3 regions of the Clostridium intestinale genome follow, and region 3 is predicted to be linked to each of the others. Evidence: predicted binding sites of a transcription regulator. Region 3 holds the regulator's gene; each other region holds the start of a gene.

Region 1 (11,112 bases), 380 kb from region 3:
CTTGAAATGGAAATAGATAGACGTACTAAAGAGGTTGCTTTAATACAAGAGGTTTCAATTATGGCAATGGCGTCCTTAGCGGAGACTAGGGATAATGAAACTGGACAACACATATTAAGAACAAAGCTTTATGTTAACGAATTAGCTAATTTACTTAGTAAAGATGAAAAATATAAAAATTATTTAACTAAAGAAACTATAGATCTTATGGTTGCATCTTCTCCATTACATGATATAGGGAAGGTTGGTATTCCAGATGATATTTTGTTAAAAGCGGGACCTCTTACAAAAGAAGAGTTTGAGATTATGAAGACTCATACTATGATTGGAAAAGAAGCAATAGTAAGAGCTGAAAGGATATTAAATAAGCCGGAAACTTTCTTAAAGTTAGCTAAGGAAATTGCTCACTACCACCATGAAAAATGGAATGGTAGAGGATATCCAGAGGGATTAGCTGGTGAAAATATCCCTATTTCTGCAAGAATTATGGCAGTTGCGGACGTGTATGATGCATTAACAAGTAAGCGTGTGTATAAAGAAGCTTTTTCTCATGATGAATCGGTGGAGATAATTTTAAATGATAGTGGTATACATTTTGATCCAGGAGTAGTAGAGGCATTTGTACAATTAAAGGACAAGTTTAAAGCTATTGGAGAGAGATGTAGAGATTAAAAATGAGAAAATCCTTCTAGGGCTTAAAGGGCTTAGAAGGATTTTTATAACAATATTGAGAGGAGAATAAAAGTGAAAGTATTATATGGTACAACTAATCCAGCAAAGATTGAATATATGAAGGAAATTCTTAAAGGATTAGATATAGAGATTGTTGGATTAAAGGATGTAGATTTAAACATAGGAAATGTAGAAGAAGTAGGTAATAGTCCACTAGAAAATGCAAGGATAAAAGCTATCAATTATTCTAAATATGTTGATATGCCTGTATTCTCCTGTGACACAGGATTATATATTAATGGACTTGAAGTAAATAAACAACCTGGAGTTTATGTTAGGAGAATACAGGGAGAAGAATTAAGTGATGAAGAAATGATAACATATTATAGCCATCTTGCAGAAAGTTTAGGAGGACAAGTTGATGCTAAATATATGAATGCTATATGTTTAGTGGTAAATGGAAGTGAAATTTATGAGTATGATGGAGAAGATATAGCTTCAAGGGAATTCATAATAACTAAAGATCCTCATAATATTAGAACTAAGGGGTTTCCGCTAGACTCAATATCTATAGATATAAAAACTAAAAAATATTTTGTTGAATTAGATGAAGAGAATGATGATGAATACATAGAAACTAACACAGATGCATATAGGAGTTTTTTTAAAACATCGTTAAAAATAAAACAAAGTTATTGACAAAATAGACAAAGTGGTCTAAAATCTAACTAAAGGAGAGATTTTATGGGGAAATTTACAAAAGGAGAACAATCTAAAAATAGAATAATAGAGTGTGCTGCAAATCTCTTTATTATGAAAGGCTATAATGCAACAGGAGTTAATGATATCTTAGAATTAGCTGAATTGCCAAAGGGATCTTTTTATTTTCACTTTGCTAGTAAAAAAGCATTAGCTATTGAAGTATCAAAGTATTTTGATGAGAAAATAAATGGATGGGTAGAAAATCTTTCTAAAGAAAAAGCTTGGAAGGAATTTATAGAATCTTTACTTAACGAGATGATTAGAGGCGCAGAAGTGGATGAACATTTTGGATGTCCATTTGCCGTACTTGGGTTAGAAATAGCATTTTCAGAGCCTGATATATCAGAGTATTATTTAGATGCTATGAAAAAACTTATAGATAATTTCAAAAATATCTTTATATTTTCAGGATTAGATGCATTTAGGGCGGATGATTTAGCCAATAAAGCTTTTTCAATATATGAAGGTTACTTAGTGTATTATAGAATAAGTAAGGATATTGATGTTTTAAAAAAAATGAAGACAGATCTAAAAGAATTGTATTAATTAATAAAGATTATAAAAGCAAAATTTTATAATCTAATTTTTAAAAATGAAAATAGACAAATTAGTCTATTAATAATTGTTAAAAAAATAACTATATATTGAGGAGGAGTTTAAAATGAAAGAAGTAGTTATTGTTAGTGCAGTAAGAACAGCCATTGGAGCATATGGAAAAAGTCTTAAGGATGTTCCAGCAGTTGAGTTAGGTGCTAAAGTTATAGAGGAGGCAGTAAGAAGAGCTGGAATAAATCCAGAGGAAGTTAATGAAGTTTTTTTCGGTAACGTACTTCAAGCTGGATTAGGACAAAATCCAGCAAGACAATCTGCTATAAAAGCAGGTTTGCCTGTAGAAGTTCCAGCATTAACTATAAATAAGGTATGTGGATCAGGACTTAGATCAATAAGTCTAGGGGCTCAAGTAATTAAAGCTGGGGATGCTGAGGTCGTTGTTGTGGGTGGAATGGAAAACATGTCTCAATCACCATATTTATTAAATAATTCTAGATGGGGATATAGAATGGGTAATGGTGAGTTGATAGATGAGATGTTAAAAGATGGACTAACTGATGCTTTTAATAATTATCATATGGGTATAACTGCTGAAAATGTAGCTGAACAGTGGGATGTAACAAGAGAGGAACAGGATAGATTTTCACTTGAGTCACAATTAAAGGCAGAAAAGTCTATAAAATCTGGAGAGTTTAAAGAGGAGATAGTTCCTATAACAATAAAAACTAAAAAGGGTGATATTATTTTTGATACTGATGAATTCCCGAGATTCGGGAATACTATAGAAGCATTGAACAAACTAAAGCCTATATTTAAAGAAAATGGAACAGTTACAGCAGGAAACGCTTCTGGAATTAATGATGGTGCAGCTGCTTTGGTATTAATGAGTGCAGATAAGGCAAAAGAATTAAATATAAAACCTTTAGCCAAAATTATTTCTTATGGATCAGCTGGACTAGATCCGTCAATTATGGGATACGGGGCTTTTTATGCAACTAAGATAGCTTTAGAAAAAGCTAATCTAAGAAGTGAAGATATAGATTTAATTGAAGCAAATGAAGCATACGCATCTCAAAGTATAGCTATTTCAAAAGACCTAAACTTCGATAAAGCTAAAGTAAATGTAAATGGAGGAGCGATAGCACTAGGACATCCAATAGGTGCATCTGGAGCGAGAATAGTAGTAACTTTATTACATGCTATGAAGAAAAGGGATGCTAAAAGAGGATTAGCTACTTTATGTATAGGTGGGGGAATGGGAACAACATTAATTATAGAAAGTGTATAATTAATAGAAGAAATGTGCATATTAATAACATGCACATTTTATTATTTCAACATAAAAATTTAGCATACAATCATTCAATAAAATTGTCAAAACAATTATACATTAATTATAGGGAATATTAAGTTAAATATACGTTATCTTAAAAAAGAATAGAAAAACAGTTAAATATTAGATAAAATATTAGTAGTTATATTAATAATTTTAAAAAATAACTTGAAATAGGATAATAGTAGTGATATAATCAATATATATTCTTTAAATGGTAAGTAAATAATTGAACAACAATATTTTCGGTAAGTACTTAATTTAAATGTACTATACTATTGAAGAAATTTTATTGCTGAATTTTTACAAATATTTTAAGAAAATAAAATTTTGGAGGTACTCATCAAATGAATGGTACAGTTAAATGGTTTAATAGAGAAAAAGGATTCGGTTTTATAACTGGTGAAGATGGAAAAGATGTATTTGTACATTTTTCTCAAATAAAAATAGATGGTTATAAGACACTTGAAGAAGGTCAAGAAGTTTCTTTTGACGTTGCAGAAGGACAAAAAGGACCACAAGCAGAAAACGTAACTATAGCTAGATAGTTAAATTCAAACCTTTAAGAAATTTTTCTTAAAGGTTTTTTTATTGCAATTAATTAGTCTTTTTTACTTTATTAAGGTAAGAGAGACTTTTTTTTTATACATTCATATATTAAATTAAGAGAACTAAATTGATAAAACTAAAATAATAAAAACATTGGAGGAATTAAAATGATTAAAATTAAACATATTTTAGAAACAATATCATTATGTATAGAATTGATGTTTTTTTCAAAAGTAACTTTAAATAAAGATAAAAGTTTATTTGAAGAAGTAGAAAATTGCGGTGTTAAGATAAGATAGAAAATGAAAATGTTAATTTAGGAATAAAAAATATAATTAAATTATTTATAAGAGAAAAAAAGAATAATTAAATGTTAAAATTCATAAAAAATTATGTGTAATGTGTCAAATAAATCCTAAATATGGTATTGTATTTATATCGTACATTTAGGAGACGCTGATATATCTATAAGGCCTCTCTATGAAGGGGAGATTAGGGTGCGGTTATTAAAAACTCGGGGTAAGTTTAAAAATAAATTAACTATTCTATTAGTTTCGGTAGTTATAATGGTTTCAACATTTCTAGGTGTTTTTCAATATATTTTAATTAAAAATACCTTAGAAGATAATTTTGTGCAGAGTAGGAGATTAGTAAGAGAAAGAGTGATGAACATACTGAGTTCATCAGATAAAATGCAATCAATATTGGAAAGTCAGTTAGAAGAACAAGGAAAACCTATATTACAAATGTTAAACGAGGCTTATGTTGACAGAGGAAATGTTGACTTTAATTTAGAAGATTATCTTGATAATAGATCAGATATAGATTTATATATAATAGATGTTAATGATACAGTAATTAGAAGTACTGACAGAAATGATTTAGGGTTAAAGTTTAAACCATGGTCAGATTTTACTTTGTTTTTAGAGAAGGTTAGAGCGGAAAAAAAGTTTGTTTCTTCAAGAGTAAGCTTATCCATAAAAAAGTCTGAAATGAAGAAGTATTGCTATTTACCAAGTGAGGATGGAAAATATATATTTGAGATTGGCTTTTCCATGGAGGAAGAAAATAAAAAATTAGATGGTATGGGACTTGATAACTTTGAAGAAGCTGTTGTTAAGGATAATAAATTTATAGATAGAATAATTTTATTTGATTATCAGGGAATATCTTATAAAAAAGATGGTGATAACAATAATATTTATGTAGGAGAAAAGAATTTAGCCTACTTTGAAGAATCAATTAAATCTATGAATGTAGTAGAGATTGTAGCAGATTTTAATGGGAGAAAATCTTATTATGATTATGTACCCTATGAAATAGTTGGGGCAAAGGGTGCAAATGAAAGAAATGTTGTTCAAATTGTTTATAATGATGCGGAACTTCAAAAAAGTCTAACTAATAGTAAAATGATTGTAATAGCGGTAGTTATATTAGGAACAATTATGGTGGCGGCATTTGGTTTTGTAAGAGGAAAGAAACTCATACATCCTATAGAACAAATTATAGATAGTGTAAATGAAATTTCTAGAGGTAATTTTAATATTAAGATAAATATAAACTCTGGAGATGAAATGCAGATACTAGGAAATAATTTGGAAAAGATGTCAATAGAGATTAAAAATCTACTAGATGAACAGTATAAAGATAAAGAAAATTTGGAGAAACAAAACTTGGAAATATTATCTCAAAAAGAGGAGATAAATGCATTATATGAAGAAACAACAGCCATGAATGAAGAGCTTACCGCCTTGCTTAAGGAAAATGAGAATAGTTATTTTGAAACAGTTAGAGCCTTAGCTAATTCTATTGAAGCAAAGGATTCTTATACAGGTGGACATTGTGAAAGAGTTATGAAGTATTCTTTAGGAATAGCGGATCAATTAGAGCTAAGTGATTATGAAAAAAATAAATTAAGATTTGGTAGTATTTTGCACGATATTGGGAAAATAGGAATACCAGAAAAAATACTTAATTACTCAGGTCACTTTTCACAAGAAGACTATGAAGTTATGAAAAAGCATCCTGAAATTGGTGCAAATATTTTAAGAGAATTAAGTTTTCTTGATGAAAGTGTAAGAATAGTATATGAACATCATGAAAGAGTTGATGGAAGAGGATATCCTAGAGGATTGAAAGATGAGGAAATTGATATGTTAGCCAAAATAGTTTGTGTAGCTGATGCTTATGATGCAATGACAAGTAGTAGGCCGTATAGGAAGCAAGCTATGACAAAAGAAGCTGCTATAGATGAATTAATTAAAAACTCAGGAACTCAGTTTGATAAAACTGTAGTTGATGCATTTGTGGAATATTTAAAGAATGAAGATTTAGGAAAATAAAAAATGGCTGAGGCACTAAATAATTAGTATCTCAGCCATTATCATGTAATTTATTAGTTTATAGCTTTTTTTCTTCTTTTTATTAATACATATGCAATAAGAATGAGGACAGCAGCTACTACTAAATAGTCAGCTATATGTAACCATGAACGGATTATAGTCCAATTTTGACCCATTGCGTATCCAGCATAACCTAAAAGTATGCTCCATAGTAATGACCCTATAAAAGTATAAAACACAAATTTATTAAAATTCATTTTACTTATACCAGCAGGTAAAGAGATAAAGGTTCTAATTATAGGAAGTAATCTTGAAAAGAACGCTATTTTCTCACCATATTTATTGAAATAATTATCACTCATTTCTAAATGCGATTGTGATAATCTTAATTTTTGTGCATATTTCTCAACCAATGGTCTTCCACCTTTTGCACCTATATAATAGATAAAGATAGAGCCGAAAGTTCCTCCTAAAGTTCCTATAATTATTACTATTATAAGATTTAGTTTATTTCCTACATAAGCCTCAGAAGCTAGATATCCACCAAATGGTAAAATAGCCTCGCTAGGGATAGGAATACAAGCACTTTCTAATGCCATAAGAGCGAATATTCCGAAGTATCCAAGTTTTCCAAGGACATATATAGCCCAATTCACTATTAATTCAATCATTTCTATTTATATCTCCTTAACTTCAAATATATTATATTATGACACAAAGTTTGTGAATAATCTAATTAATTAATTATTAAGATAGCCATTGTCATATTTTCTTAATGATTAATATTATATTTATACTTTAAAAATGAATTTATATTCAATAATTAAGCAATTAATGGTAAAAAACGAATAAATATAATTAAACTTTAAAAAAAATAAACAACATATAATGGAAAAGAATAATGAGTATTATAATGTAGTTCTTTATCTAAACACCATTTTCAATATTGATTTGAATTTATAAATCGGTAGAAAAAATATCATTATGGACTAAATTTTGCAATAAAACTTGCAAGAAAATATATATTTATTAAAAAAACTTGAATAAAACTATCATTTATGATATTCTATGAATAAATATAAAATGGATATGAGACAAAGGAGTCGAATTATCTCTGTGAGGTTTTAGGCTCCTTTTTTAAATATGTATGATAATGTATATATATTTATTGAGGCAGTAATGAATAAGGGGGAGTCATATTTGATTAGTTTAAAGAAAGTAAACAAACACTTCGGTAAACTTCATGTATTGAAAGATATAGATTTAGAAGTTAAATCAGGTGAAAAGTTAGTGGTTATAGGTCCAAGTGGTTCTGGAAAAAGTACTCTTATAAGATGTATGAATTATTTAGAAGAACCTTCTTCAGGAAATGTTATAGTCGATGGGGTAGACTTAACAGTAAAAAAAGCACCTGTTGCAAAAGTTAGACAATCTGTAGCAATGGTGTTTCAGGGATTTAATTTATATCCGCATAAAACGGTTTTAGAAAACTTAACTTTAGCACCTATTAAAATACAAAAGGTACCTAAAGCAGAATCAGAGAAGACAGCTCTTGAGTATCTTGATAGGGTTGGGTTAAAACATAAAGCGAATGCTTATCCTTCACAACTATCAGGTGGACAACAACAAAGGGTAGCAATAGCAAGGGCATTAAATATGCATCCTAAGGTAATACTGTTTGACGAACCAACATCTGCTCTTGATCCAGAAATGATTCAAGAAGTTCTAGATGTTATGGTTGGGTTATCTCATGAGAATATAACCATGGTTGTAGTTACTCATGAAATGGGTTTTGCACGTGAAGTTGCAGACCGAGTTATATTTATGGATGGTGGAGAAATAATTGAGGAAGGAAGTCCTGAACATTTCTTTAAAAATCCAACACATGAAAGAACAAAATTGTTTTTAAGCAAAATATTAAGATAATAATTTAAAAGGGGGATTAAAAAATGAAAAAATTATCAACTATTCTTGTGCTAGCTTTATCAGTAGCACTTGCGGGATGTTCTACTGGAGGAAAAACAACTGGAGATGGAGGCACAAAAGACGAGGTACAAGCTATAAAGGATAAGGGAACTTTGAAAGTTGGGGTAAAGGTTGATGTTCCTAACTTTGGATATAAGGATCCTTCAACTGGAAAAATAGAAGGTTTTGAAATTGATATAGCTAAAGCAGTAGCTAAAAAAATTCTTGGAGATGAAAATAAGGTTGACCTTCAAGCTGTTACGGCTAAAACAAGAGGTCCTTTGCTTGATAGTGGAGAAGCAGATATGATAGCGGCTACTTTTACAATCACTGAAGAAAGAAAACAAAGTTACAATTTCTCAGAACCATACTTTGTAGATGCTGTTGGACTACTTGTTAAAAAGGATTCTGGAATTAAGTCTTTTAAGGACTTAGATGGTAAAAAGATAGGGGTTGCTCAAAGTGCTACTTCAAAAACTGCTCTACAAGCAGAAGCTGATAAACTTGGAATAAAAGTAGAATTCTCAGAATTCGCTAGTTACCCAGAAATAAATACTGCATTAACTTCTGGTAGAGTAGATTGTTTCTCTGTTGATGGATCTATCTTATCTGGATATGTGAATGATAGTACAGAAATATTGCCAGACAAATTTTCACCACAAGATTATGGTATAGCCTCTAAGAAAGATAATACTGCACTTGCAAAAGTTATTGACGATACAATTAAAGAATTAAAATCAAATGGAGAATTAGATAAGTTGAAGACTAAGTGGGGTCTTAAGTAATGACAGGACCATTTGCGTGGTTTAAATGGGAGGCTCTTTTTAAAGATTGGACAATATTTAGAGACGGTTTCCTAACAACATTAACAGTATCTCTCTTAGGGTTAGCTTTAGCTCTGGTATTAGGAGTATTTTTTGGTATGTTATCAGCTTCTAAGATTAAAATCTTTGAAGTAATAAGTAGAGTGTATGTAGAATTTATTCAAAATACACCATTAGTAATTCAAGTATTCTTTTTATTTAATGCGTTACCTTTAATAGCTAATATAGTGTTGCCAGTAAAAACAATAGGAATATTGGCAGTAGGAATATATCATGGAGCATATATTGCAGAGGTTGTTAGAGCTGGTATATTATCTATAAATAAAGGCCAGCTAGAGGCTGCTTTTTCTCAAGGATTTAACTATTGGGAAGCTATGAGGTATATAATATTACCTCAAGCTAAAGTAGTTATGTTACCTCCATTAACTAATCAGGCTGTTAACTTAGTTAAAAATACTTCAGTTTTAACTATGATAGCTGGAGGAGATTTAATGTATAGATCTGACTCCTGGGCTAATGAAAAAATGTATTATGGACCTGCTTATGTAATAACAGGATTGTTATATTTAGCAATATGTCTACCTTTAGCGACTTTAGCAAGAAAGCTTGAGTCGGCTGATTATAATAATGTTCAACATGTAGTAGAGGATGAACCAGAACTAAGTTATAAGAGGGAGGCGACAGCATGATAAAAGAAGTGTTAAATCCTGTTAATATTAAGTTTTTGCTACAAGGTTTTTCGTTAACTCTCTATATATCTGTAATATCAATACTTTTAAGCATAGTTTTTGGAACTATTTTAGGTGTTTTAAGAAGTTCAAGTAAAGGTATATTAGGGAAGCTATCTTCAATATATATTGAAGTGGTTAGAAATACACCTCTTCTTTTATGGATATTTTTTATAAGGTTTGTATTTAGAATGCCAGCTGTAAATGCAGGAATACTAGCATTTACAATATTTACTACTGCTATAATAGGTGAGGTAGTAAGAGGAGGGCTAAGTTCAGTTAAAAAGGGTCAGTGGGAAGCTGCTCAGTCTCAAGGATTTAACACCTTTCAGACCTTAAGATATGTAATACTTCCACAGGCTTTTAAAAATATGATACCAGCAATACTTTCTCAGTTTGTAACGGTAATAAAGGATACATCATTTTTATGGGCTGTAGGGGTTGAGGAGATAACAGGTAAAAGTATGATTTTAATGGGAGCTTATGCTACACCTACACAAGTATTTACATTATATACAACTGTGGCTTTAATATACTTTGTGGTTAACTATTTAATATCAATTGTGTTTAGAGCGCAACATGCTAGATTGTCATTGCAAGGATAGTATATTTAGTATAAAAAGAGTGATTATTAATTTATATAAATTAATAATCACTCTTTTTTCTTGACATTTTATTCTAGTTTAAATATAATTTAAAATAACAAAACGTGATAAAAGATAACATCACGTAATATCAATAAGTTATTTATAAGCACGGAGTTGTGTTATGTTATTTTTCATATACAACAAGGTGCTTTTTTTGTTTGTAAATAGCTAAAGCTATTTATATATAAATTAAAGGGGGCTATAAAATGAAAAACAAAAAAATTATTACTACAACAATTTTAGTACTAGCTATGCTTTTTTCAGTAATAGGGTGCAGTAAAAAAGATGATTCAGCATCTAAAGAGCAGGAAAATGAACCAGAAGTAACAATTACAGTATCCGCAGCAGCAAGTTTAAAGGATGCTATGACAGAATTACAGACATTATATAAAAAAGAAAGATCTAATGTAACTATTACGTATAATTTTGGTTCATCAGGTTCATTACAACAACAGATTGAACAAGGAGCACCAGCAGATATATTTATGTCAGCTGCCCAAAAACAAATGACTTCACTAACAGAAAAAGACTTAATACTCAAAGACAGTAAAAAAGATTTATTAGAAAATAAGGTTGTACTTATAACGGCTAAGGATAATACTAATATTAAGGATTTTAGTGATTTAACTAGTGACAGTGTTAAAAAGGTTGCATTAGGAGAAACAAAAAGTGTTCCAGTAGGGCAATATTCAGAAGAAGCTTTAAAAAAGATTGGGATATTTGATAAAATCCAAGGTA
Region 2 (11,112 bases), 1.9 Mb from region 3:
AATTCTACCTGCTTCATCTAGAGCTAATTCTCCTCCATATAATCTTTCAGAGAATAATCTATAACATTGCTCTATGCAACCTTCATGTATTCCTTTTTCCTTCATAACCTTAAACATTATAGATATATAAAGTGAAACTACAGGTATAGCTGAAGATGCTTGAGTTACTAATCCTTTGTTTACAGACACATAGGCTTCACCTTTTAGATCTTTTAGCATAAGGTTTATTTCTTTGCTTTTTTCATCTAAATCCTTTTTAGCCATTCCAATAGTTCCGTTATTATACATTGGATAAGTCAATTCAGAACCTATATAAGAGTAAGCTAATGTCCTTACTCCTTCTTTTAATACATCAGCTTCTTTTAAAGCTTCCATCCATAGCTTCCAATCTTCTCCGCCCATAACTTTAATAGTTCCTTGAATTTCTTCTTCTGTTGCTCTTTCTACTTCTACGTCACTTATCTTAAAACTATGGAAGTCTAAAGTCTTACTTTTAAAGTCTTCTCCTATAGTCTTTAATACTGAAGAATAAACTTCTCCTGATACAGGATCTTTTCTTCTAGGTGATGCTAATGAATATATAACTAAATCTATTTTTCCCATATTATTTTTTATTTCTTCAATAGCTTCTGCTTTTATTTCATTTGAAAAAGCATCTCCATTTATACTTTTGTGAAACCCACCTTGTTCTTTTGCAAATTTCTCAAATGCCTTATTGTTATACCAGCCAGGTGTTGCTGTTCTTTTTTCACTAGCTTCTTTTTCAAAACTTATTCCTAAAGTATTAGCACCTGTTGAAAAAGTTGCAACTATTCTTGAAGCTAATCCATATCCAGTAGAAGCTCCTATTATTAGTACGTTTTTAGCTCCTTCAATTTCACCTTTTGATTTCACATACTCTATTTGTTCTCTAACATTTTCTTCACAGCCAATCGGGTGAGCTGCTGTACATATAAAACCTCTAAACTTAGGTTCAATCCTCATATTTTAATCCTCCAACTTACTTTTCTTTTAATAAACTTTGATAATCAAAATATTTTACATATAAAATAATATAGCATACATTTATAATTAAGTCATTAATTTTTTCTCTATTATTCAACTTTAAATAAATCTTTTTTAGGATCTTCATTCCATATATATTCAATTCTATTACATATATTTAAAGCTACATCTCTTCCTAAGATATCACCTATAAACCCTAAACTCATATCTATACCTGCTGAAACTCCTGAAGATGTATATATATTACCATCCTTTACCCATCTGGCCTCTTTTATCCACAATACTTTATCACTTTGCTCCTTAACCCAATTAAAAGATCTTTTATTAGAAGTTGCTTCTCTTCCATCTAGTAAGCCTGACTTAGCTAATAATGCAGAACCTGTACAAACAGTTAATATATATTTTGAGTTAAGTGATATATCTTTAATATATTTTAGTAGTTTATAGTCCTCAACACCTTTTCTAGTTCCAGCTCCCCCTGGAATAAACAATATCTCTTTATATTTTGTAGAATACTCATATTTATCTGTTTGGATTCTTACACCCTGTGAACTTGTTATTATACCTGAATCCATAGATATAAAATTCATTTTGAACTCTTCTTTAACACATCCAAAAATCTCTACTGGTCCAAATACATCTAAAGTTTCAAAGTCATTAAACAATACAACATTTATTCTATAAATCTCAACCACCACCTAAATTTCTTTTATTAAATTATACTAAATTTTCCATGGATATAAAACTTAAGTAGTTAATTATATCATTTACTTCTTAAAAATCTCTGTTATAATAGTATTTAAGTTAATATTTTAGGGGGAAAGAAATGGAAAGTGCCAGTAGTATCATTTATTATTACTCAAGGACAAAAAATACTGCATCAGTAGCCCAAGACCTATCGGACTTATTAAACTGTCCCATTGAAGAAATTATAGATTGGAAAAAAAGAAAAGGAATTTTTAGTTTTTTAACTAATAGTTATGAAGCTATAACTGGAAAAGAAACAAAAATTGCTCCTATTTCAAATAATCCAAAACACTTTAATCATATAATATTAGGATTTCCAGTATGGGCTTCACACATACCACCAGCTATTAGAACTTTTATTAATAAATACAAAGAAGATATTAATTCAATTAGCCTTTTTTGTACTCAAGGTGGCAATGGCGGTGAAAAAACTTTTTCATTGATTGAAGAAATTTTAAACATAAATCCAAACTTCAAAATTATTATAAATAGAAGAGATGTTAAAGCTCTAAATTATATGGGTAATTTAGAAAGCTTCCTGATAAATGAAAAACTCAGCTTAGGCTGAGTTTTTTTATTTAGGTATAATAAAACTCGGCATTTCTACCGAGTTAAATAATCTTATATGTGATTTACAATTAATGAAACTATAGCTCCAACTAGAGCACAAGATGGTATTGTTACCACCCAAGTTGTAACAATATTTTTTGCTACTCCCCATCTTACAGCTGAAAGTCTTTTAGCTGCTGATACTCCCATAATAGAGGTAGATACTATATGTGTAGTACTTACTGGTGCATCCATCATGGTAGCAGTAAATATTACCGCTGAGCTTGTTAAATCAGCTGAAAACCCTGAAGCCGGAGTTAATTTTGCCATCCCACTTCCCATGGTCTTAATAATTCTCCATCCACCTACAGAGGTTCCTAATGCCATTGCAGTTGCGCAGGCTAATTTAACCCATAATGGAACATGGAAACTTCCTATCACACCACCACTAAACAGTGCTAAAGATATTATTCCCATTGATTTCTGAGCATCATTACTTCCATGATTAAATGCAAGGAAAGCTGCTGATAAAACCTGAGCTTTTAAAAATCCTCTTGTAGCTTTTGCAGGTTTAGTTTTTCTAAAAATCCAGTTTATCGTGGTCATGACTATGTATCCAAATATAAATCCTATAACAGGTGATAAAAATAACCACAAAACTACTTTAATAAAGAAAGTAGCCCAATTTACTGTATGTATACTTCCTGAAAATGCTATAGCTGCTCCTATTAATCCTCCTATAAGAGCATGAGAAGAACTACTTGGAATACCAACATACCAAGTAATTAAATTCCATATGATAGCTGCAATAATGGCTGCTAAAACTACTTTTATAGGTGCTCCACCATCATGTATTATTCCTGAACCAATAGTTGTTGCAACCTTTGTGCTAACAAGCGCTCCTATAAAATTTAAGCCTGCTGACATTAAAATTGCCTTCTGTGGAGAAAGTGCTCTTGTAGTTACTGAACTAGCTATTGCATTAGCTGTATCATGAAATCCATTTATAAAATCGAATGCTAACGCTAATATAACTATTATTATAGTTATTAGTTGAGTAGAATTAAGCATGCTTCATTACAACTCCTTCAACAACATTAGCTAAGGTTTCACAGGAGTCTAATGTTTTTTCTAGCTTTTCATATAAATCTTTCCAAACTATAATTTCAATATTATTTACTTCTGTTGTAAAAAGTTCTCTCATACCATCTCTGTATGCATAATCACCTTTTGTTTCTAAAAGATTTAATTCTGATATTACCTTATAAATACTGTCATCAGTTTTAAAGTTTTGTAACTTTATAAATAAATCCTTCATCTTTTTGCAAGATTCATCTATAAGGTCCACTATAGTATAGCTTTTTTCTCTACTAGTTTTTATATCGTACATAAGATATCTTCCAGCTATGTCCTCTATATTATCAACGACATCATCTAGTCTTTTAACTATTAATAATATATCCTCTCTATCAAGTGGAGTTATAAAACTATTATTTAGTTCTTCTAAAATCTTATGAACTAAGTCATCACCTTTATGTTCTATATCCTTTAATCTTAAGCTTATATCTTCTGCATTCTCTACGTTTCTTGACAATAACGTAAGTTCATTTGAGGCCTCTTCTATAATACTAGTAAACTCGATAAATAAATCATAAAACTTATCATTTTTAGGTGAAAAATTAAACATGATATCTGTCCTCTCCTTATGTATATAGTAATACTATCTTATAATAATCCTCCATTGTTAAATCTATATTAAGAATATTAAGCTTGGTATAAGTTTGTTATTCTTGCGTTAAAAAACATTTACATTTATCTATTTGTTATTTTTTAGCCTATATAAATGCTTTTTTTTAGTATTTGTGCATATTTTTTTGCATTCTTAAGTTAAATTCCATTTACTTACTTAACATATTCTTAACATTTAAAAATTAAAAAAAGAGATCTAGAAACTCTAGACCCCTTTTATTGATTATTTATTATTGATTAGCTAATTTCTTGTAAGATTCTAATCTTTCCATAGCATCTTGGTAAGTTTTCTCAAATAAAGCATCAGCTGCTTCTGGGAATGCCTTAGCAAGAGATGAGTATCTAACTTCACCCATTAAGAATTCTTTAAAGTCTTCTTTAGGTTCTTTAGAATCTAAGGTAAATGGATTTTTACCAGCATCTTTTAATGTTGGGTTAAATCTATACATACCCCAATATCCACAATCAACAGCTTTTTTAGCTTCTAATTGAGAATTACCCATACCAGCTTTTAATCCATGGTTTATACATGGAGCATAAGCTATGATTAATGATGGACCTGGATAAGCTTCAGCTTCAGCTATAGCTTTAAGAGTTTGGTTCTTGTCTGCTCCCATAGAAATTTGAGCAACATATACATAACCATAGCTCATAGCTATCATTCCAAGATCTTTCTTCTTAGTTCTCTTACCAGATGCAGCAAACTTAGCTATAGCAGCTGTTGGAGTTGACTTAGATGATTGACCACCAGTGTTTGAGTAAACTTCTGTATCAAATACAAGTATGTTTACATCTTCTCCTGATGCAATAACATGGTCTAATCCACCAAATCCTATATCGTAAGCCCAACCGTCTCCACCAAAGATCCATTGAGATCTCTTAGTTAAGTAGTCTTTATTCTTTAATAATTCTTTAGCGAATTCGTTAGTTTCACCTTGTAGAGCTGCAACAACTCTTTCTGATCTTGTTCTAGTTCCTTCTCCACTGTTAACATTAGTTAACCAGTCTTCTAAAGCAGCTTTAGCTTCTTCAGATACACCAGCTTCTATTGCTTTCTTAGCTTGTTCTTCCAATCTTTCTCTTTGAGCTTTAACTCCTAAGAACATACCTAATCCAAACTCAGCATTATCTTCAAATAATGAGTTAGACCAAGCTGGACCATATCCTTGATGATTCTTAGTGTATGGAGTTGAAGGAGCAGATCCTCCCCAAATTGATGAACATCCAGTAGCATTAGCTACCATCATTCTATCACCAAATAATTGAGTTACAAGCTTAGCGTATGGAGTTTCTCCACAACCAGCACAAGCACCAGAGAACTCAAGTAATGGTTGCTCAAATTGGCTTCCTTTTAATGTTAATTTATTCATTGGGTTTGGTTTTGCAGCTACTTTCTTAGTTACAAAATCCCATCTTTCGATCTCAACATGTTGAGATTCTTGTGGTTTCATTAATAATGCTTTTCCAGGTGCTGGACATACTTGAGCACAGTTTCCACAACCAGTACAATCTAGTGGGCTTACAGCCATAGTGTATGATAATGGAGTTTCTGTCTTTAATGCCTTAGCTGGAACTAATTTTAATCCTTCTGGTACTGCATTCTTTTCTTCTTCGTTTAATAAGAATGGTCTGATTACAGCATGAGGACAAACATATGAACATTGGTTACATTGAATACATTTATCTGCTTGCCATTCAGGAACGTTTATAGCTATTCCTCTCTTTTCGTAAGCAGCAGTACCATTTTCAAATGTACCATCTTCCATTCCTAAGAATGCAGATACAGGAAGTTTATCTCCTTCTTGTCTGTTCATTGGTTCAACTATTTTCTTTATGAATTCTGGTACAGCAGTTACAGCAGCTTCTGCTTCTACAGCTGATTTCCAGCTTTCAGGTACATCTATAGCAACGATTGATTCGATTCCTCTATCAATAGCAGCATAGTTCATGTTAACAACTTTTTCACCTTTTTTGCCGTATGACTTAACAACAGCATCTTTTAAGTACTTAACAGCATCTTCAACTGGTATTATGCTAGCAAGCTTAAAGAAAGCTGATTGCATTATCATGTTGAATCTTCCACCAAGACCTATTTCTTGAGCTATTTTAACAGCATTTATAGTGTAGAACTTAATGTTGTTTTCAGCTATAAATTTCTTATATGAAGCTGGTAATTTTGTTTCTAATTCTTCTGGAGACCATATAGTGTTTAATAAGAAAGTTGCACCTGGTTTTAATCCATCAAGTACATTGTACTTATTAACATATGATTGGTTAGAACAAGAAACGAAGTCAGCTTTGTTTATTAAGTATGGTGACTTAATTGCTTTTTTACCAAATCTTAAGTGAGATACAGTTATACCACCTGATTTTTTAGAATCATAGAAGAAATATGCTTGTGCATACATTTCTGTATGATCTCCAATGATTTTAATAGCGCTCTTATTAGCACCAACTGTACCGTCTGATCCTAATCCCCAGAACTTACAAGCTGTAGTTCCTACTGGTGTAGCATCGATATCTTCAGTTACATCTAGTGATAAGTTAGTAACGTCATCAACAATTCCTATTGTGAATCCATTTTTAGGTTCAGCTTTTGCTAAGTTTGCATAAACTGCAGCAATATGTGCTGGATTTGGATCTTTAGATCCTAAACCAAATCTACCACCAACAACTACAGGTGCATCTTCTTTTCCAAAGAATGCATTTCTAACGTCTAAGTATAATGGTTCCCCAGCTGATCCTGGTTCTTTAGTTCTATCTAAAACAGCTATCTTCTTAGCAGTTTTTGGAATAACAGCTAATAATCTTTCATTTGAGAAAGGTCTGAATAGTCTTACTTTAACTAAACCAACTTTTTCTCCTTTTGCTGTTAAATAATCTATAGTTTCTTCACATACATCTGTTGCAGAACCCATAGCTATGATAACTCTATCAGCATCTGGTGCACCATAGTAATCGAAACAGTGATATTCTCTACCAGTTAATTTAGTTATTTCAGCCATGTAGCTTTCAACTGTATCTGGTAAGTTGTTGTAGTAGTTGTTAACTACTTCTCTTTCTTGGAAATAGATATCAGCATTTTGAGCTGTACCTCTTGTTACAGGATGATCAGGGTTTAAAGCTCTTCTTTTAAAACTGTCTACACATTCCCAATCTACTAACTTAGATAATTCATCATATTCAAGAACTTCAATTTTTTGAATTTCATGAGATGTTCTGAATCCATCAAAGAAGTTTAAGAATGGTACTCTTGTTTTAATAGCTGTTAAATGGGCAACAGCTGCTAAATCCATAACTTCTTGAACTGAACCTTCTGCAAGCATAGCAAAACCAGTTTGTCTAGCTGCCATAACGTCTTGGTGATCACCAAATATGTTAAGAGCTGATGTAGCTAATGCTCTAGCTGATACGTGAAGTACTCCTGGAAGTAATTCTCCTGCAATTTTATACATATTAGGAATCATTAATAATAGACCTTGAGAAGCAGTGAAAGTAGTAGTTAATGCACCAGCTTGTAGTGAACCGTGAACTGCTCCAGCAGCTCCTGCTTCTGATTGCATTTCCATAACTTTAACTGTTTGTCCAAAGAGATTCTTTCTTCCTTGGGCAACCCACTCATCAACATTTTCTGCCATAGGTGATGAAGGAGTTATTGGGTAAATCGCTGCAACTTCGGTAAATGCATAAGCTATATGAGCTGCTGCTGCATTACCATCCATAGTTTTCATTTTTCTCATCGTGTTGACCCCTCTTTCTATTCAACTTAGATATTTATTTAATATACCTCAAAATACACATTAATTCTGAAATATATATAAACAGACTAGTTTTCCGCAAGCTTTTTTCCTAATTCTATTGCAATTTTTAGCTCACTATCTTCTGGCGATTCTTTTACAGCTAGTGTTCCTATAACATTGAATCCATAATCTTTCATTCTTAAATTCCATTCATTTATGAATTCTCCATCATCCCAACCATATGATCCAAATAAAGCAACTTTTTTATTATCATTAGGTATTAGTTTAAGTTCTTTAACAAACGGTTCCATTTCCTTTTGTTCTATTCTATTACTATCCATAGAAGGACTTCCTAAAGCTACTGCATCTGCTTCAATAACATCTGATATGTTAGCTTCTGAAACTAGTTTTATATTTACTATTGCTCCTAGCTTCTCTGCACCTTCTTTTATAGCATTAGCTAAAACCTCAACATTTCCACCATTACTCCAATAAATAATGCTAATTTTTTTCATCTTAATCACCTCTTGGTTTGTTAAAATGTTAACAAGATTGTATTTTGCTAATTTATGCCTTCTTAAAGCTTACATAAATATTATATAACAAAGGATTTATTTTGCAAGTTTCATATTATCAGTTAAGTTAAAAATTAGTTCATAATTAAAAGTATTTGGGTATTAGCCTTATATTTACGGATATTTCTCCAATATACTCTATATTGCTCGATAATTTGTCTTTATAGCTAAAATTTATTGTATATCTCTAGATTATTCTAATTTTCTTAATATTTTAATTATTCCTATTATACTAAATTCACAAACTTTTCCCAGGAAATAAAATCTACTTTCTTATCTACATAAACCACTATATTATTTTTTAATACTACCCAATATGACCTTAATTACATTATTAACTCCACTTTCCATAGAACTATTTTTTATAGTGGATATTAGCTTAGTCTTATTATTTTTTAAATCATTTATTGAGTTAATAAGAGTTGTTTCATTTAACTCCTCTTCTTCTAAGGTTAAACAGAATCCAGACTTTTTAAATGAATTTGCATTAAGTATTTGATCCCCTCTACTTGCTTTTTTAGATAGAGGAATTAGTAGCATTGGTTTTCTTAAAGCTAAAAATTCAAAAATAGAGTTTGATCCAGCTCTTGATATAACATAATCACAAGCCTTCATAAGATGAGGAAGTTCATCAGAAACATACTCAAACTGACTATATCCTCTATAATTTTCTAGAGATTTATCTATATTTCCCTTGCCACATATGTGAATTATATTAAATTCATTCAGAAGTTTTGATAGATTTCCTCTAACAGCATTATTAATTATTTGAGAACCTAAACTTCCACCCATAATTAATATAATTTCTTTATCATCTGTAAACCCTGCTATTTTTTTACCTTTTTCTTTGTTTCCTTCTAGAATTTCTTCTCTAATAGGAGATCCAGTCAATATTCCCTTGTCTTTTTTTATATACTTAATACTTTCTGGAAACGTTACACAAAGCTTATTGCAAAAAGGTGCACTTAATTTGTTTGCAAGACCAGGAGTTATATCAGATTCATGAGCTATTACTGGTATTCCTTTCATGGTTGCCGCCATAACTACAGGTACAGCAACAAATCCACCTTTTGAAAAAACTACATCTGGTTTTTCTTTTGTCATTATTATAAACGCCTGAAATAAGCCTTTAACCACTTTAAATGGATCAGAGAAATTTTTTAAATCAAAATATCTTCTAAGCTTTCCTGAGCTTATAGAATAATATTCTATATTTTCTTTTGTAATTATCTCTTTTTCTATTCCATCTTTACTTCCTATATATTTTATTTGAAAGCCCTTCTCTTTAAGCTTAGGTATTAGCGCTAAATTTGGAGTTACATGACCTGCAGTTCCTCCACCTGTCATTATTATTTTATACAAATAAATCATCCCCTTTTTTAAACTTCACTCTATGAATTTTCAACTTTTTTTAATAAAAAGTCAATATTAAATACAAGTTTTTGAAAGCTTTTCCTCTTTACCCTTTATTTTTATAATATAATTCTCACCAATAAGGACAACATATAATCACAATCAAATTTATTAGGAGGTGTCAATTATGGCATATAAAAAATTAGTACCAGAAGCAAGAAATGGATTATCAAAATTCAAACACGAAGTAGCAGGTGAACTTGGTGTTCAACTAAAAGACTACAATGGAGACTTAACTTCTAAAGAAGCAGGATCTATTGGTGGTGAAATGGTTAAAAGAATGGTAGAAAAGTACGAACAAAACTTATAATTCTCGAAGAGAATTATCTTAATTCCTTAAACAAAACTTATAATAAGTGCTATAAAATTATATTAAATTTTTAATATAATTATACACTTAAAATCTACCATACATTAGTTTTAGAGGAGCTTTAATGGCTCCTCTTTCTTTATTGCTATATCATTATTTAAAATCTTACCTATGTTCCACTGCTCCTATTCACCACTTTTGTAATGCTCCTATTCACCGCTTTTGCACTGCTTTTGTGTTTTTATGCTTTTGCGTAACGATGCTCCTCTTTTCCTCAATTCTGCTGTTTCACTCTCCCAAATAGCGCTGTTCCTATGATTTTTTAAACTTAACCTAAATAAAAAGAGACTTTTATACTAAATGTTTAGCATAAAGTCTCAATTATTTTTTACTTAATCCGATAGCTAGCTCCTGGATTAGTTCAACTAAATTCAGCTGGAGCATAAAACTCCACCTGAAAAGTTTCACTTTATAAATCTTAGTGATTCAATTTTAGCTTGAATGGTTTTGTTTCCGTTATATTCATTAATTGATGGATAATAAACTAAAGCACACTTTATATTGCAATAACTACTAGTTTCAATTTCTAATGCTTTAACTTCTCCAAAGTGTTTATTTAAAAGTTTTCTAAATTCATCTCCAACATTAAATGCTATCCCATTTATAGTTGTAGTGTCAAAAGAGAAGGAAACTCTGATTGAATTACGCTCATTTCCTATAAACCATACTCTTTTTAAGTAGACATCCTTTTCTCCAAATAAGGGTTTAGGATTTCCTTTTCCAAAAGGAGCTAAAGCTTCAATTTCTTCTATAAGTTCATAATTTAAATTTCTAAAAGGAAGATGCATATCTATTCTTATTTCTGGAAGCATATCATCTTCGGTTAACTCACAGTTATTAATTAAAGCATCTCTAAGCTTAGGTAAGTTTTCTTCTCGTACAGATAATCCTGCTGCCATAGGATGTCCACCAAATTTTTCTATAAGGTAGCTACACTTAGTTAACTCTTTGTGCATATTATATT
Region 3 (11,112 bases):
TCTAAATATAAAATCTGGACAAACAGTTGCATTAGTTGGTCCATCTGGTGGAGGAAAAACTACTCTCTGTCACTTAGTTCCTAGGTTCTATGAACTTGATGGAGGTATAATAAAGATTGATGGAGTAGATATAACTGCTGTTAATAGAGAATCTTTAAGAAAAAATATAGGAATAGTTCAGCAAGATGTATTCTTATTTACTGGAACTATATTAGAAAATATTCTTTATGGAAATCCAGAAGCTTCAGAAGAAGAAGTAGTTGAGGCTGCTAGAAGAGCTAATATACATGAGTTTATTATAAATTTACCTGATGGATATAATACTTATATTGGAGAAAAAGGATTAAAGCTCTCAGGTGGACAAAAACAAAGATTATCAATAGCTAGAGTGTTTTTAAAGAACCCTAAGATACTTATTTTAGATGAAGCTACATCTGCACTTGATAACACAACTGAGATGATAATACAAAAATCATTAGAAGAACTAACAATAGGTAGAACAACATTAATAGTAGCTCACAGACTATCAACGATAAAGAATGCAGACGAGATTGTTGTATTAACACCAGAGGGAATAGCTGAAAAAGGAACTCATAAAGAGTTAATAAAAAATGATGGGATATATGCTTCTTTATATAGTCTTTCAGAAAGATAGAAAAATACTGCTATATTGAGAAAAACGAAGATATTTGATTTAATAGCTAGTTATAGTAAGATTTAAAGTTTAATAGTTAAATATATAGTTATTGAAGAAAATAAGTGTAAGTAATATACTTTAGATGAATTAAATATAGAGGTGTTTTTATGTTATTTAATATGAGCATTATAATTATAATGTTAGGAATTATTTTTACTATTATGGGTTTAAGAAGAGCTGATAAATATTAAAAGTCATAATTCGATTTATATTGACAAACTATGATATTTTAAATATAATCTATTTGGTTGAGAATACTTTCAGGCATAAGGGAGTAGCTACAGGAATTTCCTGTTTTAGATTATCAACAATTAGGTTTGAATCTTAATTAAAATTGTGAGACTTATATATAGCAAGGGTTGAGCTATATATAAGTCTCATTTTTTAATATAATAATTAGATTTTATACAGTAGTAGTTGGGGGAGTGTATACTCTTTGAGCAAGCTCATCATCCAGCATATAAAGTGCAGCAGGATTTTCTATTGATCTTTTTAACTTCTTTATAAGCTTGTTAAAAGTATCTTCCTCTTCAACTTGTTCATCTATAAACCATTTTAATAAACTTATAGTTGCATGTTCTTTTTCTTCTGTAGCTAAATCTGTTAGATTGTAAATTCTTTTTGTAACACCTTGTTCGTGTTCATAGGCAGTTTCAAAAGCATGGATTACACTATCAAAACCTAAAAGTGGTTGTTCAATAGTTTTAAGTTTAACTTCTCCATTTTTTTGAAATATGTAATCATAGAACTTCATAGCATGAGAAAGTTCTTCTTGGGCCTGAACTCTGAAAAAATTAGCGAAACCAGGTAAATCTAAAGTTTCACAATAAGCAGACATAGCTAAATAGCTATAAGAAGAATAAAGTTCATAGTTTACTTGTTCATTTAAAGCGGCTTGTAATTTATCACTTAACATTAAAACACCTCCAAAATATTCTTTAGTTAAATTATACTATTTGAAGAATTATTATTCAATAATTATGAGAAAAGTAGTATTACTATAAGTTTAAAACAAAAGTTTTGTTATTAAATGGATATTGATATATAATAATTAGTATAGTAATAATTATATTAAACATTTACAATACTAGATAATATGCAGTATTTGTGATAAAATAGTATAGTTAAGAATTAATATAGGGTATTTATGATAAATATACTGATAATTCTATTTAAGAATATAAATATGAGTAAAAATATATAATAATTTCACAATTTAGAATTTGACATTTGGTGTATAGAGAAATATTGAAAGAGGTGCGAATATGGAAAAGAAAAAAAATATATCAATGGCAGTTATAAAAAGATTGCCTAAATACCATAGATACTTAGGAGAGCTTCTAAGAAATGACGTGGATAGAATAAGCTCAAAAGAATTAAGTGAAAAGATAGGTTTTACAGCATCACAAATACGTCAAGATTTGAATTGTTTTGGAGACTTTGGACAGCAAGGTTACGGATACAATGTTAGAGAACTTCATGCTCAAATCAGTTCTATCTTAGGATTAAATAAAGATTATAATACAATAATAATAGGTGCTGGTAATATAGGTCAGGCAATTGCTAACTATAGATTTGATAGATTTGGGTTTAATATAATTGGTATTTTTGACGCAAATCCTAAACTTGTAGGAATAAAAATAAGAGACATAGAGATACAAGACATAGATAGAGTACCTGAATATTTGAAAAATAATATAGTTGATATAGGGGTAATATGCGTACCTAAAAATAATGCTCAAAAGGTATGTGATAAATTAGTTCAAGGAGGAGTTAAAGGTATATGGAATTTTGCTCCTATTGATTTAGATGCCCCAGAGGATATAACAATAGAAAATGTTCACTTAAGTGAAAGTGTGCTTACATTAATATATTTATTGAATGAAAAAGATCAATAGAGAGGGAAACCTCTCTTTTTTTTATTAAAAAAACTGTGAATTTATTTGACACAGTATTATCAATATGGATAGGATGAATTTTATATTAAATACAATTTTATCCTGGTAAGAGATAAAACAGCTTTGATATTAATTTATTTAATAGAGAAAAATGCCATAAAAGCCTTGCAAATAACTTTTATACATATTATAATCATATTGAAGTCAAAGAGTTGGTCATTTTTTTTGAAATTAATTGTTATAATATTAACAAAGAGTTAATAAAACGGTTATATAATTTAACAAAAAACCAATAATTTGTCTGAAATTGTATAATGAAACCTACTAAAAATTTAGCTTTACATTTTAAGGAGGATTACCACCATGGAATTAAAAAATGTTACTCTTGAAAAGAAAGAAAGAGTTGCGGTAGTGACTATCAATAGACCAAAGGCTTTAAATGCTTTAAACTCAGAAACATTAAAGGATTTAGACGTAGTTATTAACGAATTAGAAAATGATAAAGACTGCTATGTAGTTATTTTAACAGGTGCTGGTGAAAAGTCATTTGTTGCAGGCGCAGATATTTCAGAAATGAAAGATTTAAACGAAGCACAAGGTGAAGAATTCGGTGTTTTAGGCAATAAAGTTTTTAGAAGATTAGAGAATTTAGACAAGCCAGTAATAGCTGCTATATCAGGTTTTGCTCTAGGTGGAGGTTGTGAACTTGCTATGTCATGTGATATAAGAATAGCATCTGAAAAAGCAAAATTCGCACAACCAGAAGTTGGTCTAGGAATAACTCCAGGTTTTGGTGGAACTCAAAGATTACCAAGATTAGTTGGATTAGGAAAAGCTAAAGAATTAATTTATACATGTGACATTATTAAAGCTGACGAAGCATTAAGAATTGGATTAGTTAATAAAGTTGTTCCTCTAGAAAATCTTATGGAAGAAGCTTTTGCTATGGCTAATAAAATAGCAGAAAATGCACCTATAGCAGTTAAGCTATGCAAAGATGCAATAAACAGAGGAATGCAAGTTAATATAGATGAAGCAATAGCAATAGAAGCACAAGATTTCGGAAAATGTTTCTCAACAGAAGATCAAAAAGAAGGAATGAATGCTTTTATCGAAAGAAGAGCTAAAAGCTTCCAAAACAAATAATTAAGGTACGAATTAAGGAGGTAAAAATATGAATTTCGCATTGACAAAAGAACAACAATTAGTAAGACAAATGGTTAGAGAATTTGCATTAAATGAAGTAAAGCCTATAGCAGGTGAAATTGATGAAACAGAAGAGTTTCCAATGGAAAACACTAAAAAGATGGCTAAACTTGGAATGTTAGGTATTCCATTTAAAAAAGAATATGGTGGAGCTGGTGGAGACACCTTATCATATATAATGACAGTAGAAGAATTATCAAAGGTATGTGGAACTCACGGAGTTATAGTTTCAGCTCATACTTCATTATGTGCATGTGTAGTTGACGCATTTGGTAATGCAGCACAAAAAGAAAAATATCTTCCAGCATTAGCTAAAGGTGAAAAACTTGGTGCTTTCGGATTAACTGAACCAGGTGCTGGTACAGATGCATCAGGACAACAAACTACTGCTGTTTTAGATGGAGATAATTATATATTAAACGGATCAAAAATATTCATAACAAATGGTGGAGTTGCAGAAACTTTCATAATATTTGCTATGACAGATAGAAGCAAAGGAACAAAAGGAATATCTGCTTTCATAGTAGAAAAAAGCTTCCCAGGATTCTCAATAGGTAAATTAGAAAACAAGATGGGTATAAGAGCATCTTCAACTACAGAACTTATCATGGAAAACTGTATAGTTCCAAAAGAAAACTTATTAGGAGCTGAAGGAAAAGGCTTTGGTATAGCAATGAAAACTCTTGATGGAGGAAGAATTGGTATAGCTGCTCAAGCATTAGGACTTGCTGCAGGAGCTTTAGAAGAAGCAATTGCTTACATGCAAGAAAGAAAACAATTTGGTAGACCACTTTCAGCATTCCAAGGATTACAATGGATGATAGCTGATATGGATGTTAAAGTAGAAGCTGCAAGACAACTTGTTTATAAAGCTGCATGGCTTAAAGATCAAGGGATTCCATATTCATTAGATGCTGCAAGAGCAAAATTATTTGCGTCAGAAGTAGCTATGGAAGTAACAACTAAAGCAGTTCAAATATTTGGTGGATACGGATATACTAAAGAATATCCAGTAGAAAGATTAATGAGAGATGCTAAGATAACTGAAATCTATGAAGGAACTTCAGAAGTTCAAAGAATGGTTATCGCTGCAAATGTTATAAAGTAATTAAGGGAGGCTTAATAATATGAAAATAGTAGTTTGTTTAAAGCAAGTTCCAGATACAACAGCTGTAAGAATAGATCCAAAAACAGGAACACTTATAAGAGATGGAGTTCCATCAATTATAAATCCAGAAGATAAACACGCATTAGAAGAAGCATTAGTTCTTAAAGAAACTTACGGAGCAACAGTTACAATAGTAAGTATGGGACCTCCACAAGCAAAGGATGCTTTAAGAGAAGCATTATCTATGGGAGCAGATGAAGCTATATTAATAACTGATAGAGCATTTGCAGGATCAGATACGCTTGCAACTTCAAAAGCATTAGCAGGAGTTTTAAAGAAATTAGAATACGATATAATATTTGCTGGAAGACAAGCGATTGATGGAGATACTGCACAAGTTGGACCAGAAATAGCTGAACATTTAAATATTCCACAAGTAACTTACGTTCAAGAAGTAAAAGTAAATGGTGATTTATTAACTATAAACAGAGCATTAGAAGATGGATATGAATTAGTTGAAGTAAAAACACCAGTATTATTAACAGCAATAAAAGAATTAAATAAACCAAGATATATGAACATCGCAAGTATATTTGATACTAAAGATGCTGAAATAAAAGTTTGGTCAGTGAATGATATTGATGTAGATAAAGCTGAGCTTGGATTGCCAGGTTCTCCAACTAAGGTTAAGAAATCTATGACTAAGGAAACTAAGGGAGCTGGAGAATTAGTTGAAAAACCAGCAAAAGAAGCAGCTAGTTACGTTTTAGAAAAATTAAAAGAAAAACACTACATCTAATATTAGGAGGTAAGAGTAATGAGTAATATAGCAGATTACAAAGGAGTTTGGGTTTTCGCTGAGCAAAGAGAAGGAGAACTTCAAAAGGTTTCTCTTGAATTATTAGGCGAAGGTAGAAAAATTGCAGATAAATTAGGAGTAAAACTTACGGCTTTACTTCTTGGAAATAATGTATCAAATTTAGTAGAAGAATTAGCTACTCATGGAGCAGACGAAGTTTTAGTAGCTGAACATGAATTACTAACTCATTATACAACTGACGGATATACAAAGGTTATTTGTGACCTTGCAAATGATAGAAAACCAGAAATATTATTTATAGGAGCTACATTTGTAGGAAGAGATTTAGGTCCTAGAGTAGCAGCTAGATTAACAACTGGATTAACAGCAGACTGTACTTCATTAGATATAGATGAAAATGGAAAGTTCTTATTAGCTACAAGACCAGCTTTTGGTGGTAACTTAATGGCTACTATAGCTTGTCAAGATCATAGACCACAAATGGCTACAGTAAGACCTGGTGTTTTCTCAAAATCAGAAAAAGCTGGAAACAATGCTGAAATAATAAAAGTTGACGTTAAACTTACACAAGAAGATGTAAGAACAAAAGTTATAGAAATAGTTAAAGAGAAAAAAGATATAGTTGATATAAGTGAAGCTAATTTCATAGTTTCTGGTGGTAGAGGAGTTGGATCTAAAGAAAACTTCAAACTATTAGAAGAATTAGCAGAAGCTTTAGGTGGAACTGTTGGTGGTTCAAGAGCAGCTATAGAAAAAGAATGGTTAGATAAAAATTTACAAGTAGGTCAAACAGGAAAAACAGTTAGACCAACTATATATATAGCATGTGGTATATCAGGAGCTATACAACACGTTGCTGGTATGCAAGATTCCGATTTAATAATAGCAGTAAACAAAGATGCTAATGCACCTATAATGAAGTTAGCTGACTATGCTATAGTTGGAGATTTAACAAAAGTTCTTCCAGAATTAACAGCTCAAGTAAAAGCATTAAAAGAAAATGCATAATTGTTAATTACCTAAATTTAGGTTACAATAATATAGGGGGAGAAATCCCCCCCTTAGAAAATACCTTAAAATAATGGAGGTTAGTAATATGGAAAAGATTTTTGTTCTTGGTGCAGGTACTATGGGAGCAGGTATTGTTCAAGCGTTTGCACAAAAAGGTTTTGAAGTAATAGTAAGAGATATTAAAGATGAATTTGTAGATAGAGGACTTGCTGGAATTCAAAAGAATGTTGAAAAGTTAGCAGCAAAAGGAAAAATAACTGAAGAAGATAAGGATGCAATCCTTTCAAGAATTTCAGGAACTACTGATTTAAATTTAGCAGCTGATTGTGATTTAGTTGTTGAAGCAGCAGTAGAAAACATGAAGATTAAAAGAGAAATATTCGCTCAATTAGATGAGATTTGTAAGCCAGAAACTATTTTAGCTTCAAATACTTCATCTCTTTCAATAACAGAAGTAGCAGCAGCTACAAAAAGACCAGATAAAGTTATAGGAATGCATTTCTTCAACCCAGCACCTATAATGAAATTGGTTGAAGTAATCAGAGGAATGGCTACTTCAAATGAAACTTTTGAAGCAGTTAAAGAAGTTTCTGTAGCTATTGGTAAAGAACCAGTAGAAGTAGCAGAAGCTCCAGGATTTGTTGTAAACAGAATCCTTATCCCTATGATTAATGAAGCAGTAGGAATACTTGCAGAAGATATTGCTTCTGCAGAAGACATAGATACAGCTATGAAACTTGGTGCTAATCACCCAATGGGACCTTTAGCATTAGGAGACCTTATAGGTCTAGATGTTTGTCTAGCTATCATGGATGTACTTTACACTGAAACAGGTGACACTAAGTACAGAGCTCACTCACTTCTAAGAAAGTATGTTAGAGCTGGATGGTTAGGAAGAAAGAGTGGAAGAGGATTCCACAACTACAACGCTTAATTTAGCTTACATTTTACCACTATATAAATCCAAAGAATCCCCTTGCAATTTATTGCAGGGGGATTTTTTATTACAGCTAAATAAATTTTAGGGTATAATTTATATTAAGAATATAAAAACAGGAGAAAACTATGAAAATTAATGAATGGCAAATGAATATATTTGACTCTTTGTATGATGGAGTACTTATAGCAGATAGAGAGTTCAAGGTTGTATATATAAATCCAGCATATACTAGAATTACAAATGTAAATTATGAGGATATAATAGGAAAAGAAATAAGTGAAGTTAGATTAGGAAGTAAACTACCAGAGGTAATTTCAAGTGGAAAGAAACTAATAGGGATTAAAAGAAAGGTTTCAGGTATAGAGTATATAGTTAATATAGTTCCTATAATAGAGAATAATGATATAGTCGGCGGCATTTCTATATTGAATGAAATTAACGATATATATAAATTAGTTGAGGAATTAAGAAAGTCAAATGATATAATAAAGGATTTAAAAGATAAAGTTAAAAATATAGGAAATCAAGCTAGATATGTTTTTGACGATATAGTTGGAGAAGATCTTAAGACAATTGAAACAAAAGCACTTGCGATTAAGATAGCAAAAAAAGATTTAAATGTTTTAATAACTGGAGAAAGCGGAACTGGAAAAGAGCTTATTGCGCAGGCAATACATAATGAAAGTGAAAGAAGGAATAAGCCCTTTGTAGCTATAAACTGTGCAACTTTAGAAAGTAACTTTTTAGAGAGTGAGTTATTTGGATATTCTGAAGGTGCATTCACTGGAGCAAAAAAGGGTGGTAAAAGAGGACTGTTTTTAGAAGCCAGTGGTGGAACTCTATTTTTAGATGAGTTATCAGAGATGGATTATAAACTTCAAGCAAAACTATTAAGAACTCTTCAAGAAAATATTATTAGACCTATAGGAGGAGTATCGGAAATTCCTATTGATGTCAGAATAATAGCAGCAACCAACAGAAACTTAGAAACAATGATAGAAAACAATGCATTTAGAAGAGATTTATACTATAGAATAGCTATATTTACAGTAAACTTGCTTCCTTTAAGAGAAAGAAGAAAAGATATAATACCTCTATCAAAGAATTTTTTAAAAAGAATTGAAAAGAAATTCAGAAAAGATTTATCTCTAAATGAAGAAGTGTTGAAGTTACTAGAAAGTTTTAAGTGGTCAGGTAATGTGAGAGAGTTAAAAAATGCAATAGAATTTGCGGCAATGATGACTGAGGATAATGAAATAAAAATCAGTGATCTTCCCAAAAAGATTCAGGAGGAAGGGTTTATACATAATCTAATTCCTATTAAAACTTTAGAGGATATAATAAAAGAAACTGAAAAAAATGAAATTGAAAAAGCAATAAAACTATATGGAGATACTGTTGAAGGGAAAAAATTAGCCGCAAAGGCTTTAGGAATTTCTTTAGCATCTTTATACAATAAAATTAAATAACGAGAGAGTATAACCTCTTTCTAGAATATTAGAAACTTTAAGGAATGATTTCTAATATTTTAGAAAGAGGTTTATTGTATATATTTACAGAGCTTGTAAAAGGATTTCACAAAGTTATGATAATAAGTTTCTAAAATTTTAGAAATTCATAAACAATATAGAAATAAAAATCAGAGAAACAGTGCAGTTTAGCAGTTAAAAACTTTGGCATAATACTTGCTTATATAGATATATGTGATTGCAGTAAAGGAGGGTTAGTTTTGAAAAAAGTTAGAGTAGGATCTGGAGCAGGATATGGTGGAGATAGAATAGAGCCAGCTGTAGATATTATGACTTATGGAAATCTAGACTATATAATTTTTGAATGCTTAGCTGAAAGAACTATATCTTTAGCACAGCTAGAAAAATTAAAAGATAAAAATAAAGGGTATAACGAACTATTAGAATATAGAATGGAAAAAATAATACCTTTATGTGTAGAAAAAAAGGTCAAAGTAATTACTAATATGGGTGCTGCAAATCCATTAGCAGCAGCAGAAGTTGTAAAAAGAATAGCAGAAGAAAAGAATATTAAAAATCTAAAAATAGCTGCAGTACTTGGAGACGATGTATTTAGTGAAATAAAGAGTTATATGGATTATGAAATTATTGAAACAGGTGAAAAAATTGAATCCATTAAAGATAAGATAATTTCTGCTAATGCCTATATAGGAGTTAAAGGAATAATAGAAGCTTTAGAAAATAATGCAGACATCATAATTACAGGAAGAGTAGCAGATCCTGCATTAGTATTAGCTCCATTAATTTATGAGTTTGGGTGGAAAGAAGATGAGTATGATAAACTTGCAAAAGGGATAGTGGCAGGACATTTACTAGAATGTGGTGCTCAAGTATGCGGAGGATATTATGCTGATCCAGGATATAAGGATGTACCAGACTTATGGAATATAGGATTTCCTATAGCTGATATTTATGAAGACGGAGAAATTAATCTATCAAAACTTGAAAAGTCTGGAGGAGTAATTTCTACAGAAACTTGTAAAGAACAATTGATATATGAGATTCATGATCCTGAAAATTACCTTACACCTGACGTTATAGCAGATTTTTCAGAAATAAGTGTTGAAGATATAGGAAAAGATAGAGTTTCAATAAAAGGAGCCAAAGGTAAAAAGAAGACCGGTTTACTAAAAAGCAGTGTAGGGTATAAAGATTGTTACATTGGTGAAGGTGAAATAAGCTACGGTGGCTCAGGAGCATATGAAAGAGCAAAGTTAGCTGGAGATGTAATAAAGAAAAGACTAGAATATATAAAGCTTCCTATTGAAGAATTAAGAATAGATTTTATTGGAGTTAATTCTCTATTTAAAGATAAAATTAGTGAAAGCATAAGTAATTTTAGAAGTGATTATACAGAGGTTAGATTAAGAGTAGCGGCTAGAACTAAAACAAAAGAAGATGCAAAAATAATAGGAAATGAAGTCGAAGCCTTATATACAAATGGACCAGCAGCTGGTGGTGGAGTTAGAAAATATGTCAGAGAAATAATTTCTATAGCTTCAATATTAATACCAGAAGAGTCCATAAAAACTGAAGTTGTTTATAGGGAGGTATAATTATGAAACTAAGGGAGATAGCCCATTCAAGAACTGGTGATAAAGGAAATATATCTAATATCTCATTAATTGTTTATGACATGGATGACTACGAAAAAATAAAAGCCTATGTTACAGAGGAAAAAGTAAAAGCATGGTTTCATGAAATTGTAAAAGGTGAAGTAAAAAGATATGAACTCCCAAAACTTGGAGCACTTAACTTTGTACTTGAAAAAGCTTTAGGTGGTGGGGTTACTAAATCTTTAGCCATTGATATGCATGGTAAAACATTGAGTTCTGCACTTTTAGAGATGGAAATTTGATTTATAAATAGGAGATTTTTTAATGAATAAGCTAACATCAGTTAA

Evidence for each region. The regulator Rex, encoded in region 3, represses fermentation and respiration genes when NADH is low (regulators of the CRP and FNR family bind a similar motif). The targets are predictions, from matches to a motif close to ATTGTTAANNNNTTAACAAT.
Region 1: a site for Rex is predicted at 2,056-2,075, ahead of P8F83_RS13300 (acetyl-CoA C-acetyltransferase). Genes of this name have one in related genera too.
Region 2: a site for Rex is predicted at 4,042-4,061, ahead of P8F83_RS00940 (DUF47 domain-containing protein). Genes of this name have one in related genera too.

Annotation. Positions count from the first base shown of each region.
Region 1 covers NZ_CP121166.1:2,567,654-2,578,765, reverse strand. Annotated here, with positions in the region: gene P8F83_RS13315 (HD domain-containing phosphohydrolase) at 1-672, shown strand, start outside; gene P8F83_RS13310 (non-canonical purine NTP pyrophosphatase) at 745-1,371, shown strand; gene P8F83_RS13305 (TetR/AcrR family transcriptional regulator) at 1,417-1,980, shown strand; gene P8F83_RS13300 (acetyl-CoA C-acetyltransferase) at 2,096-3,274, shown strand; gene P8F83_RS13295 (cold-shock protein) at 3,667-3,867, shown strand; gene P8F83_RS13290 (hypothetical protein) at 4,036-4,167, shown strand; gene P8F83_RS13285 (HD-GYP domain-containing protein) at 4,534-6,210, shown strand; gene P8F83_RS13280 (DedA family protein) at 6,264-6,881, opposite strand; gene P8F83_RS13275 (amino acid ABC transporter ATP-binding protein) at 7,411-8,136, shown strand; gene P8F83_RS13270 (transporter substrate-binding domain-containing protein) at 8,160-8,960, shown strand; gene P8F83_RS13265 (amino acid ABC transporter permease) at 8,960-9,688, shown strand; gene P8F83_RS13260 (amino acid ABC transporter permease) at 9,688-10,332, shown strand; gene modA (molybdate ABC transporter substrate-binding protein) at 10,581-11,112, shown strand, end outside.
Region 2 covers NZ_CP121166.1:203,422-214,533, reverse strand. Annotated here, with positions in the region: gene fabV (enoyl-ACP reductase FabV) at 1-984, opposite strand, end outside; gene P8F83_RS00955 (DJ-1/PfpI family protein) at 1,095-1,703, opposite strand; gene P8F83_RS00950 (flavodoxin family protein) at 1,832-2,320, shown strand; gene P8F83_RS00945 (inorganic phosphate transporter) at 2,374-3,372, opposite strand; gene P8F83_RS00940 (DUF47 domain-containing protein) at 3,365-3,988, opposite strand; gene nifJ (pyruvate:ferredoxin (flavodoxin) oxidoreductase) at 4,281-7,790, opposite strand; gene P8F83_RS00930 (flavodoxin) at 7,877-8,305, opposite strand; gene P8F83_RS00925 (undecaprenyldiphospho-muramoylpentapeptide beta-N-acetylglucosaminyltransferase) at 8,660-9,733, opposite strand; gene P8F83_RS00920 (alpha/beta-type small acid-soluble spore protein) at 9,906-10,088, shown strand; gene recJ (single-stranded-DNA-specific exonuclease RecJ) at 10,553-11,112, opposite strand, start outside.
Region 3 covers NZ_CP121166.1:2,943,096-2,954,207, reverse strand. Annotated here, with positions in the region: gene P8F83_RS15190 (ABC transporter ATP-binding protein) at 1-655, shown strand, start outside; gene P8F83_RS15185 (ferritin) at 1,101-1,613, opposite strand; gene P8F83_RS15180 (redox-sensing transcriptional repressor Rex) at 1,963-2,595, shown strand; gene P8F83_RS15175 (short-chain-enoyl-CoA hydratase) at 2,959-3,741, shown strand; gene P8F83_RS15170 (acyl-CoA dehydrogenase) at 3,770-4,909, shown strand; gene P8F83_RS15165 (electron transfer flavoprotein subunit beta/FixA family protein) at 4,929-5,708, shown strand; gene P8F83_RS15160 (electron transfer flavoprotein subunit alpha/FixB family protein) at 5,727-6,737, shown strand; gene P8F83_RS15155 (3-hydroxybutyryl-CoA dehydrogenase) at 6,826-7,674, shown strand; gene P8F83_RS15150 (sigma-54 interaction domain-containing protein) at 7,806-9,149, shown strand; gene P8F83_RS15145 (acyclic terpene utilization AtuA family protein) at 9,410-10,765, shown strand; gene P8F83_RS15140 (AtuA-related protein) at 10,768-11,067, shown strand; gene P8F83_RS15135 (3-oxoacid CoA-transferase subunit A) at 11,090-11,112, shown strand, end outside.